Regions from separate parts of the Psychrobacillus sp. AK 1817 genome, predicted to be linked through region 2. Evidence: riboswitches for the same ligand, from Rfam matches in the RefSeq annotation. Region 2 holds a riboswitch; the other holds the start of a gene.

Region 1 (5,937 bases), 630 kb from region 2:
AATTTTATTATTAATGTAAAGTTTACCGAGCAACAAATCTACAGGTTGGTTTTCTATGAAAAGTAAGAACAGCTGGTCTGTTAACTCCCAAACAGCGTGATCTTGTTTCTGTATGGCAACCCATTCAATAGATAGTATTTCTTGTTCAGTAGTTGCAAGTACTTCGCCTGCTTGGTCTACAAGATATAAATGGCCGGAGTTTTGCTTAGCCAATTTAATAAAGTCCTCCGAAAATACATAGCTGCCATCCGGTTGTTTTGCAATGTCACTTTCTATTTCAAAGGCTTCCAATGCACGAATATCTGAGATAGCTTCCTTTGAAAGCAAATCGAAAATGATATAAGCAAACATTCCAAATGTGACTAAAAATAATACAGCATAAAATACAACAAAATAAACTAAAAATCTTAGAGATATTTTACTTGAAAGTCTCATTACTATTTCTCCTCGTTTAGGAGCTTATAGCCAATCCCTCTAATTGTAATCAGCTGTTTAGGATTACTAGGGTTTTGTTCAATCTTCTCTCGGAGTCTCCGTATATGTACCATGATTGTGTTGTCATCTATATAACTGTCTTCTCCCCAGATAGAAAGAAAAATTTGCTCCTTAGATAAAATCTGTCCGGCGTTTTCACAAAATAGGAGTAGTAAATGAAATAGTTTGCCCGTAACAATGCTTTTTTCTCCGTTCACAGTAAGTTCTGCGCTTCTTTTATCTAACAAAAAATGGCCAAATTTATATACTTTTTCATCGGAAGCTTTAAAGGAAGAAGTATAGCGTTTCATGTGTGCTTTCACTCGAGCAGCTAATTCCAGTGGATTAAAAGGTTTTGTTATGTAATCGTCAGCTCCATTCATAAATCCTCTTATTTTGTCAGCATCACTTTCTTTTGCTGTTAGAAAAAATATAGGAGCATCGGATTTAAAACGAATTTGTTTAGCTAAATCAAGTCCCACTCCATCCGGAAGCATTATATCGAGAATATATAAATCATAATGCATATTGGAAATATAATTACTTGCCTTCGGGTAAGTTTCACAAATATCAATATGTCGAAAATTTTCTTTTCTTAAAATAATTTCTACCATCTCAGCGATAGCAAGCTCGTCTTCAACTATCAAAATATTAGTTTCTTCCATTAGTAAATCACTCCTAGAAATATTTAAGGTTTCTGTAAGGTTAGTTTCAATTTATTATAAGCTTACCATTTTATACTAACTAAGAGATATTTTTAGGAGGTTTCATGATGAAAGAAGAAAGAGTGCGTTTTATAGATGCTTTAAGAGGAATCAGTTTGTTTGGTATATTATTAGCGAATTTGTTAATTTTCCATTACGGTATATGGGGAAAGGAAGAATTAGAGTACTTTACGGCTTCTGCCACAGACAAGACTATTTATGCTATTCTTAAAATAGCAGTAGAAGGTAGTTTTATGCCGATATTCACTTTTTTGTTTGGTTTTTCATTAATAAAACTAGCAGAATCAATTAAAATAAAGAACGGAAAAGTAAAAAGGCATTTATGGAGACGTTTTATATTTCTTTTTATTCTAGGTTTACTTCATTCAACCTATTTATGGGAAGGGGATATTCTAGCCTTTTACGGGTTAATGGGATTATTCCTATTACTTTTTTTAAATAGAAAAAAGAAAACTTTAATTATATGGGGAACTGTTTTGTTTGTATTGACTGGTGCTCTTAGTTATGGAATGGAAGAAAAAAGTAAGGAAGAGTTGGAAAAGCAATCATTATACATAGAAACTACAAATGAAGTCTATCAAAATGGCTCTTATGAGGAAATTAAGCAACACAGAAATACAGAGGATCCACTGTATTTTGAAAGTGAAGGGGAAAAAGTATTTTTTAGCTTGTTTATGCTTTTGTTTGGACCATTGTTGACGTCACCGATGTTTTTGTTTGGTATGGCAGCTGCAAAGGGTGGCTTATTTCTACACATGGAACGAGAACAAAAATGGTATATATTAAGTATGGCTCTTTTGCCAATTAGTTTACTTTTAAAATCTATCGCTATTATTGGAGAAGAAACAAATTGGACAGCAGTTCTATTACAAATGGGTACACAATTACTGTGTATATCCTATATTGGTATATTTGCTATCCTATTTATAAAGTTCTCAGGTAACAAGGTTTTCATTGGTTTTGAAAGTGTTGGGAAACTTTCTTTAACAAATTACATTATGCAAAGTGTTATTTGTACTTTTATCTATTACGGATACGGTTTAGGACAATTTGGCTCTTTGGGCATGCTAAATAGTGTCTTGCTGGGCTTTGTAATTTTTGTTCTACAATGTATAGGTAGCTACTACTACTTGAAGGTATTCAAACGAGGTCCCTTGGAAATGATTCTTCGAATGGGTACAAACCTCTCCTGGAGCGGTCATATGAAAGCTAAGAAAAAGAAGGTAAAGCTGCAAGGTAAGCCTGTATGAATAAATACGAAAGTAAGTTTTCATAATACGGCTACGAAAGCTTATAAAATTTATATAGAATAGAGATTAGAAAGAGCGATTAAAGGGATATGAAATTAGTTTAATGTACAGAAATAAAGCTGTGTATCAAACGTCTAGTCTTTTTACCTATGTACAAGTTTAAACACAATATGTTAGGGTATATAAGTAATCAAAACACAATATATAGTATTTATACGATGAAAAGGTACCGTTATGGTTTAAAAGGGAATTCGGTGAAATACCGAAGCTGTCCCCGCAACTGTAAGTGTGGACGACTGTTGAATATGCCACTGCGATTTTTCGTGGGAAGGCCAGCAGAAGGAAGAAACACGAGCCAGTAGACCTGCCTGTTTATCGGTGAAGCAACACTTTCTTCGGGGGTTGAGAGGTGGGGGCGAGAGACTCTATCTTTGAACGAACGATACGTCTTGTTGTTTCCTACTTTAAAATCGTGAGCGATGACTCAGCCGAAGAGGCTAGAGCCATCGCTTTTTTGTTATGTAAAGACAGGGAGGAATTCTAAATGACCACTATTTCAAACACAGAAAAACAACAGGTACTATACCAATTAACACAGGAGTTTGGGGAAGAAAAGATAGCACCATTAAGGAGGTCACATGACAAGTGGCTACAAAAACACCCAGAGGGCAATATTGCCAGCTGGTCTAAAGCCATGTCCTTAGAGTCGCTGAGCTTTCTTGATGAACATGAACCTTATTGGACATTTGTGGCGGCTCGAATCTATTTAGCAGAAGTATATTCGCAACAAGCGGAACGAAGAAATACAACGGCAGATGCAGTCTATACAAAGTTTGCAGATAACGTTCAAAAGCTATCGGCTAAGGGAATTTATGATTCTCGTATCATAGAAACCTATTCTACAGAGGAATTAGAGCAATTAGCAGAAATCCTCGTTACTGAAAGAGACTTCCTCTTCACATATATAGCTTTAAAAACGCTTTTAGATCGTTATGTAGCGAAGGATTTTGATAAGACTATTGTAGAATTGCCACAAGAACGCTGGATGATTATTGCAATGACGCTAATGAAGGACGAAAAAGAAAACCGCATAGAAAAAATTAAAGAAGCCTATTGGGCGATGAGCAATTTATATATGACGGTTGCTACTCCGACTCTTTCTAATGCAGGAAAGCCACACGGGCAGCTTTCTAGCTGTTTTATCGACACGGTTGATGACAGTCTACAAGGAATTTATGATAGCAACACAGACATAGCCACACTTTCTAAATTTGGAGGAGGAATAGGCGTTTATATGGGCAAGGTCCGTAGCCGTGGCTCTTCTATAAGAGGTTTTGTGGGAGCGTCTAGTGGGGTTCTTCCATGGATAAAGCAACTAAACAATACAGCTGTCAGCGTAGATCAGCTAGGCCAACGTCAAGGTGCAGTAGCTGTTTACTTGGATGTGTGGCATAAAGATATATTTACATTTTTAGATTTAAGACTAAATAATGGCGATGAACGACTTCGAGCACATGATATTTTTACTGGTGTATGCTTGCCAGATTTGTTCATGGAAAAGGTTGATGCAAGAGGAGAATGGCATTTGTTTGACCCTCACGAGGTTCGTCAGCTCAAAGGTTACTCATTAGAAGACTTTTATGATGAAAAACGTGGAGATGGTTCTTTCAGAGAAAAGTATGAAGAATGTGTAATGGATCATCGCCTTTCACGAGAAACAGTTCCAGCAATAGATTTGATGAAGCGAATTATGCGATCCCAGTTAGAAACGGGTGTCCCATTTATGTTTTATAGAGATGAAGTGAATCGCCGTAATCCAAACAAGCATGTTGGAATGATTTATAGTAGTAATCTTTGTACGGAAATTTTTCAAAACCAAAGTGCCACTGAATTTGAATCCATCCAGCTAGAGGACGATGTGATTGTAACTCGTAGAAAACCTGGTGATTTCGTAGTTTGTAACCTTTCTTCTATTAATTTAGGTAAAGCAGTACCAGAGGATGTACTAGAACGATTGATAAACATCCAGGTAAGAATGTTAGACAATGTTATAGATATGAACATGATTCCAGTGCCACAGGCAGAGCGCACAAACGCAAGGTATCGTGGAATTGGACTTGGAACGTTTGGTTGGCATCATTTACTTGCCCTTAAGCAAATTCGTTGGGAATCAGAGGAAGCAGTAGAGCTTGCTGATAATTTATATGAAAGAATTGCCTATTTGACGATTCAAGCTTCCTTAAATCTTGCGAAGGAAAAAGGGGCCTACCCTTTATTCGAAGGTTCTGATTGGCAAACAGGGGCTTATTTTGAAAACCGTCAATATGACGGAGAGGAATGGGTAAGTCTGCGTGAGCAAGTAGCTGAAAATGGTATCCGAAATGGATATTTGATGGCGGTTGCACCAAACTCATCTACCTCCATTTTAGCGGGAAGTACGGCAAGTATTGATCCGATTTTCCAAAAGACCTATTCAGAGGAAAAGAAAGATTATAAAATTCCAGTGACAGTCCCAGATTTAAATTCAGAGACGACATGGTATTACAAATCAGCTTACTTTATCGACCAGCATTGGACGTTAAAACAAAATGCTGCCCGTCAAAGACATATCGACCAAGGTGTTTCGCTAAATCTATATGTTCAAAATACTATTAAGGCTAAGGAATTGTTAGCGCTACACTTAGATGCCTGGAATAGTGGTCTAAAAACAACTTATTATGTACGTTCCACTTCAATAGAACTGGTAGAATGTGAGTCTTGTTCGAGCTAATGAAAACCATCATTTGTTATTTGAGCTATAGCGGGAATACTGAAGAGATAGCTGAACTATTAAAAGTGAATTTAGAGGAACAAGGTTATATGGTGGACATGTATGAAATAGGTGATGGGATAGTGCCACAGCTATCTGCATATGACTTCCTATTTCTAGGAACCTTCACTTGGGACGAGGGTGGTATTCCGGATGAAGTGAAGGAATTTGTTCGAGCAGTGGGCTATAAACCGAAAAATGTCTATATTTTTGGTTCAGGAGACACACAATTCGGTGGCGACGACTTATTTTGCAATGCTGTAAACAAACTAACCGAGTTTTATGCTTGTGAATATGAAGGTTTAAAAATAGAACAATCACCAAGAGGAAGTCAAGAAAAAATAGTTATAAAATGGCTAGAGGGAGTTTTGGAAAATGTTAAAGGCAAAAACATTAGAACCTAGAAACCCAAACAAATCCACAGGGATATTTAATGGGAAATCGAGTGGAATTTTAAACTGGAATGATATAGCTTATCCGCATTGGCATAAAATCTATAAACGCTTACTAGGGAACTATTGGCAAGCAGATGAGATTAATATGTCGAATGATATTAAGCAATTTGATAGCTTAACAAAATCGGAGCAGGAGGCCTATTTGAAAATAATTGGTCTACTTGCTACATTAGATGCGCCCCAGACTCGTACAGCTCTGTTGCTGTCACTTTACGCTACAGATT
Region 2 (5,937 bases):
TGCTGAGAGTTTAAGCTCATAGGAGCGATTTTCACGAATTCATCTTTTTCTAAAACATTAATATAAGAAGATTGATGTCCAGGGAAATTCTTCATTTTCCAACCAGCCATATCTTTGTTACCGCCGTACATAGGGTCAGCATATACTCCTTCAATTGTTACTTTTCTAAGTAAAGAGAAGAAAAAGGATGAACTAACAGCTCCATTTAATTTAACTTTATCCGCTTCAAAATCTTTCAAGATTTCAATTTGTTGTTCTTCTGTTAAACTGGCGAATTTAGGTTTATCATCGGATTTCTTTGCAGCCTCTGTATTTAAAGCTGTAATTCCAAGGTTAAACACTTGCTGACGATTCAAATGTGTTTGGTACCCTTGTTGTGGCACTGCTTCTGCTGGGAAGAAAGGACCGGTCATATATTCTTTTGAGTTCAGGCCAAAGCTTCCTGCTAGCTGGTGATCGATATAATATGCAACAAGTAATTCTTTCGCACCGGGTCCTACCTCAGTTTTAGGGAAAATTTGCTCTGCTGCAGCATCTATCGTATCAAATTGTGCTTTGTCAAAATACATCAGTGCTTGGTTGAAGTTAACCCCAGCAGCTGCTGAATGAACCCCAGTCTCGTTAGTTTTAGATGTTGAGTCTTTACCTATTAAGGAACCGAGTGCTCCACCTAGTACAACTCCACCAACTGTTAATCCAGAATTTTTGATAAAAGTACGTCTAGATGAACGTTTATCTAAGTATGGAGCCTTTTTTTCCTGTTCTGACATAATATAACCTCCAACGTAAATTAGTAAAAAATAGCTTAAATTGTTTATTCAGGTAAACAATGAGTTAAAAAGATTCTGATTAATGAAAAACTGCATGCCAGTTATAAACTAATGAGAATAGGATTGTATAAACCAATAAAAATGAGATAAAGTATATATATTTTTTTCCAGTCCAGCAAAGAACAATAATAGCTAGTCCAATACTTGAACCTATTAACGCGAACCAAGGAAACTCATTATTATAGTAAAAGAGGCCAAGAGCTAAATCTGCTACTATAAATAAAGCGAAAATTACTTGATTCAACAGTTTTAATTCTTCTAAGTTATATTGCGTCACTTTTATTCTCCTTTAACATAGTTCACTCAACTATGAAAATGTAATTTTTATACATAAAAAAACAACCGTTGAATAGTTTACTCCTTTTATTTCTTCAATACTATATATTTATTTCGGATCAGAAAATATAATTCTATTCTGAAAAAACATTAAATTCACATAAAAATTGCAAATTAATAGTAAAAACTCTTTTATTATCGGTATAAAGTAACTAGTGTTTTGTGATTGAAAAACGCTAAAGGACTAGTGGTATAAACAATTTATAGAAAGTTATAGAAGGGAAAAAGGAGTGTTTTATATCGAAGAGACTTTTCCAGCTCACACAATTTGATTATTTTTAATACCAAAATATTTACAAATTTAAACGTAGGAATATAATGTTTTATTGATACAAAAAAACCTTTTTTTGTAAGATTAACTACTTTTGCAAAAACCACGTGACAGTATATAGAATCAGTATGGGAGAGAGTATAATACCAAATATCGGAACACTTGGTTTAATCATCATATTAATTATTGCTTTAATCGTGTTCGGTCCGAAAAAATTACCTCAATTGGGTAGAGCAGTTGGAGAGACGTTAGAAGAATTTAAAAACTCAACTAAAGATATAGCGGACGAGGTTGCAGAAGAATTTAGAATAGAAGACAAAGAAACAGAAACTAAAAAAATATCTAATGCAAAAAGCCACCTATTTCTATAATAGGTGGCTTTTTGCATGTGTTAATATACGTTGCTAGATTAATCTACAAGAATCTAAACAAGAGCTTGTTGTTTCATTATTTCTTTAAATAACGAAGAAATAAAAGGTGCTCTTGGTGTTTGTGTGATGGGAGAAAATTTTGAAGTCGACAGTATGATGGATTATTGGATAGGGGGCAGTTATAAAGGCGACACACCAGAAAAATCTGGATACACTGGAAATACCAGCACCAAAGTGGGCAATCTTTGAAGTTCACGGAACACCAGAGATGGAAGTGTATACAGATGATGACCCATCTGATCCAAACTGTTATTCGGAGATTTGGATTCCTGTAATATAAAAAAGTTGAACTAGTTCAGCTTACTAAACGATTGTAAATGAAATTGTGCTACGAAGGGTAACTAACCTTTGTAGCATTTTATATATATGCGCCTTCATATTCCACTTCTGTTAATATCATTTCCTCTTCTGAGTAAGCCTTAAGTAATTCCCTTGCTATATACGATGGTGCTCCTAATGATTCAATTATTGCTTGCTCAGTTTGTCCCTCTTTTAACAAATCACAAAAATACTTTTGGAAATCTCGAACTATTGCTTGGCGTTCCTTTGTATTCAACATATAAAGCTCTTTTCCTAACATCTCAATATAAACATTCGCTGTCATATCTCTCTCTCCCTCGGTACTATTCATTAGATAGTACTATACCATAACACTATTATTCATTGCAAGGTACCTGTTTTAAAACAAAAGAAGTTGGTCTCCTCAAAACGAGACCAACTTCTATTTTATTCAAATATCTCTGGGTAAACGGTTTTAGCTACTAGTTCTACAGCTTCACCAATTCGTGGCCCTGGGCGAGACATAATGTCCTGATCTAATTGGAAAATGGCGTTGTTTTGCACTGCCTCCAACTGATTCCAGCCTGGACGAGCCTTAATCTCACCAATTGGATCTTCTACATAATTTACGGTAGTCAAGATAATCGGAGGATTTTTCTTAATGACATCTTCCTCAGATAATTTAATCCATCCCTCTTGGTCTCCAAAAATATTTACAACTGTAGCTTTACTCAAAACTTCTTGTTGGAAAGTATTTTTTCCTGTTGTAAAAATTTCTGGAGATGGGCTGATTTCAAAGTAGACGTGTTTCTGATCGCTTACACCTGATACTTTGTCCTGAACACTTTGAATAGTAGTTTTAATAGAGGCAACAAGATCCGTTCCTTTATCCTCTACTCCCATTACTGCGGCCAACTGTTCAATATCTCCATAGACGTCTTCAAATGATAGCGCCGATTGAATGACAAAAACATCTAACCCCGCGTCTTCCAACACTTTAAGCTCTTCCTCAGATCCAGTTGTATAAGCAATCACAACATCTGGATTTATCTCTAAAATACGTTCTGCGTTGAACTTCATAGAATCGGAAACTCGTTCAATTTCTAGTGCCTCTTCTGGATAGGTATCGTATTCTGTAGCTCCAACAATTTTATCTCCTACACCAAGGGCAAACAGGATTTCTGTGTTACTTGGTTGTAGAGACACAATCGTTTCCGGAACTTCTTCGAATGTAACTTCTTTCCCCATATCATCCGTTACAGTATATTCTTTTACTTCTTGTACAGAATCTGTTTCAACAGCTGTATTTTTTTCAGCCTCTTGGCAGCCTACAAGTAAGATAGAAAGTATTAGTACCGCTAACCAATTCCTTAATTGTTTATTCATTTGTTAATCCTCCACTTTTTTCTTTTTTCTCATCGGATATGATTTACTGACAAATTGAATTTCTTCTACTTCATGATGCTTATTTACATATACCGCCATTGCAAACAATACATTTGCTAATAGCTGTGTGTAATCAAACAAAATTTCTGGTACTTCTCTTTCTACTGAAACTTTATGTAAAGCCCTTACAGATTTTTTTGCTTCACTACGACACACGTGTAATTCACATGCAGCTGTTGAGCCTTGTGGAAGTACGAATATATCTACTCTTCCTTCCACCTCACTTACGTAGAAATCATACATATCACTTAGAATTTGTAAATCCTCTTCAGTGATTGCTAGCTTCCCTCTAACAGAACCATTTACGTGATATGCCATCGGTGCCAGATACATTAAATCCTCGTAAACTCTTGGAATATCTTTTGTTAAAGAAGCGGCCAATCCAATACGTGTGGTCAATGAGTCTGTTCGAATCTCAAAGTCTACGGTAGACGGCTTTTCTCTCATAAATGGATAACAAATATATCGCATGTCTTTTTTCAATGCTCTGCCCCCTTTCCAAGTTATTTGTGAATTTTCGGCAATACAATACTCAACTTCTTACAGCACAAAAAAACGCCACCCCAAAAAAGGGCGGCGCAATACCTATTTATCGTTAGAAATTTAATCGAAAATAGAAACGTGCCGTACAACCCCTTAACTTCCGAAGAGTATTTATACGTTCAAGAAAAGGCCGGTCTCCTGGCTCATGCATCATTTTACTCTAAGAACCTTCCCATTGGCTTTTGGCCAACAGTGGTATTTTTCTTATTTCATCAGCATTTACAGTTGCGGATACAGCTTCGGTTTTTCACCGAATTCCCTAATTAAGCTGACAAGTCAGCACCTTTTCCCTGCAAAATTATTCACTTATCGTAAGTGTACCATAGCCTTTCAATTGGTGATAGAAGCTTGTGAAACAACCAGCTTTTTACTCTTTTATTAGCTATAAAGTCTGCAATTATTTTGTTTCTACTTCAATTTATGCTACTGTTTTTATATGAAAAAATTTATTCCACTTTTACTTTTACTTGTCTTTGTATTTATAGCCTCCGGGCAGACTTCCGAGCAACAGTCTTTGGAGGCTGTGCTTAAAGAGTGGCTTCCAAGCAAGCCATTGGAGTCCTTTTTATCATTATTTCATATTCCTTATTGGGGATTCTATGTTTCTGTCGAGGAACGTGGCTACTATGCATTTGTCGAATTCTTAATAAGAAAAGGAGTCCACTTTTTTTATTTTGGTTTGATTAGTTTAGCTATTTATATTGCTTTGCCGAAGAGAAAATATCGAAAACTTACTGCAATAATGATTACCTTTCTTCTAGCAGTTGCAGATGAATTCCATCAATCCTTTACGAGTGGACGATCTGCTCTTCTTCAGGATGTTCTATTAGATACATGCGGAGCTATTTTTGTCATGCTTCTGCTAACGTTTGTTCAATGGTTAAAGCATAGAAAAAACGCAAACCTTTAGAAGGAAGCGTTTTTTCCCTAACTATTTACATCTTTTTCTCAACAAGAAAACAATCCCTAGCGTGACTACTGAAAAAACAGTAAGTATTTGATTAATCGGAAGGGCGGGCTTGAATTTAACTTTCTCCGCAGTGATTTCATATACTCCAACCGGTTTTATCGAAAAGGCACCACCGCCTCCTTCTCCTTGACCTGTAGAATTTTCTTCATCTGAAATCGCGCCACCTCCGCCTCCACCTACAAAATAATTTACTTTGGCAACAGGTAAGATTCTTTTGTTCTCCAATACAATCGGTTCTCCGTATATAAGAGATACATCTTTTTCTCTGGAAAACTTTTCGAAAATAGAACGGACGGGGGACTGAAATAATGGTAGCTTTCCCCCCAGTTTTTCTAGGTTACTTGATTTTTCCTCCATTAGATTATCTCCTTTAATTTAGAATAAGTGTCATGTGATGTTCTTCGTAATAGACGTCTCTATCCTTTAAAGCCATTTCTTCTACTCCGAACACCTTAAAACCTAATTGTAAATATAAATTTTTTGCGGATTCATTACTCGACACAACAGATAGATTAATCTTTTCTATTTCATTAGTTTCTCTTGCCTGGTTAATGGCTTGCTCCATTAGGGCTTTTCCTACACCTTTTCTTCTTCCCTTTGAGCTTACATACATGGCAAAAATATTTGCCCTATGCTTCATTTTTAAGGAACTCTCTTGTGCTAGAGTAACCATACCGATTAATTTATCTTCTTCAAACGCACCGAACGTATAATTTCCATTTACCTTGAAATTATCTTTTACTCGTTCAATTGGATTTTCTCTTTGAAGAGCCTCTTCATAGCTTGTTCCAAATGCCTCTGGACTGTTTTGCAGAGCCTCTAGCCTTAGTT

What was found. Region 2 has a riboswitch for cobalamin ahead of D0S48_RS14395 (hypothetical protein). Riboswitches for the same ligand answer to the same signal wherever they lie in the genome.
Region 1: another riboswitch for cobalamin. It lies ahead of D0S48_RS11105 (ribonucleoside-diphosphate reductase subunit alpha); the one in region 2 lies ahead of D0S48_RS14395 (hypothetical protein).

What each region holds. Positions count from the first base shown of each region.
Region 1 covers NZ_CP031739.1:2,250,140-2,256,076, reverse strand. Annotated here, with positions in the region: gene D0S48_RS11120 (sensor histidine kinase) at 1-435, opposite strand, end outside; gene D0S48_RS11115 (response regulator transcription factor) at 438-1,139, opposite strand; gene D0S48_RS11110 (DUF418 domain-containing protein) at 1,247-2,449, shown strand; cobalamin riboswitch at 2,657-2,836, shown strand; gene D0S48_RS11105 (ribonucleoside-diphosphate reductase subunit alpha) at 2,994-5,219, shown strand; gene D0S48_RS11100 (flavodoxin) at 5,207-5,662, shown strand; gene D0S48_RS11095 (ribonucleotide-diphosphate reductase subunit beta) at 5,634-5,937, shown strand, end outside.
Region 2 covers NZ_CP031739.1:2,875,762-2,881,698, reverse strand. Annotated here, with positions in the region: gene D0S48_RS14425 (gluconate 2-dehydrogenase subunit 3 family protein) at 1-770, opposite strand, end outside; gene D0S48_RS14420 (hypothetical protein) at 850-1,107, opposite strand; gene tatA (twin-arginine translocase TatA/TatE family subunit) at 1,578-1,808, shown strand; gene D0S48_RS14405 (HAAS signaling domain-containing protein) at 2,227-2,472, opposite strand; gene D0S48_RS14400 (ABC transporter substrate-binding protein) at 2,595-3,533, opposite strand; gene D0S48_RS14395 (hypothetical protein) at 3,537-4,076, opposite strand; cobalamin riboswitch at 4,247-4,438, opposite strand; gene D0S48_RS14390 (VanZ family protein) at 4,573-5,046, shown strand; gene D0S48_RS14385 (spore germination protein GerW family protein) at 5,068-5,463, opposite strand; gene D0S48_RS14380 (GNAT family N-acetyltransferase) at 5,477-5,937, opposite strand, start outside.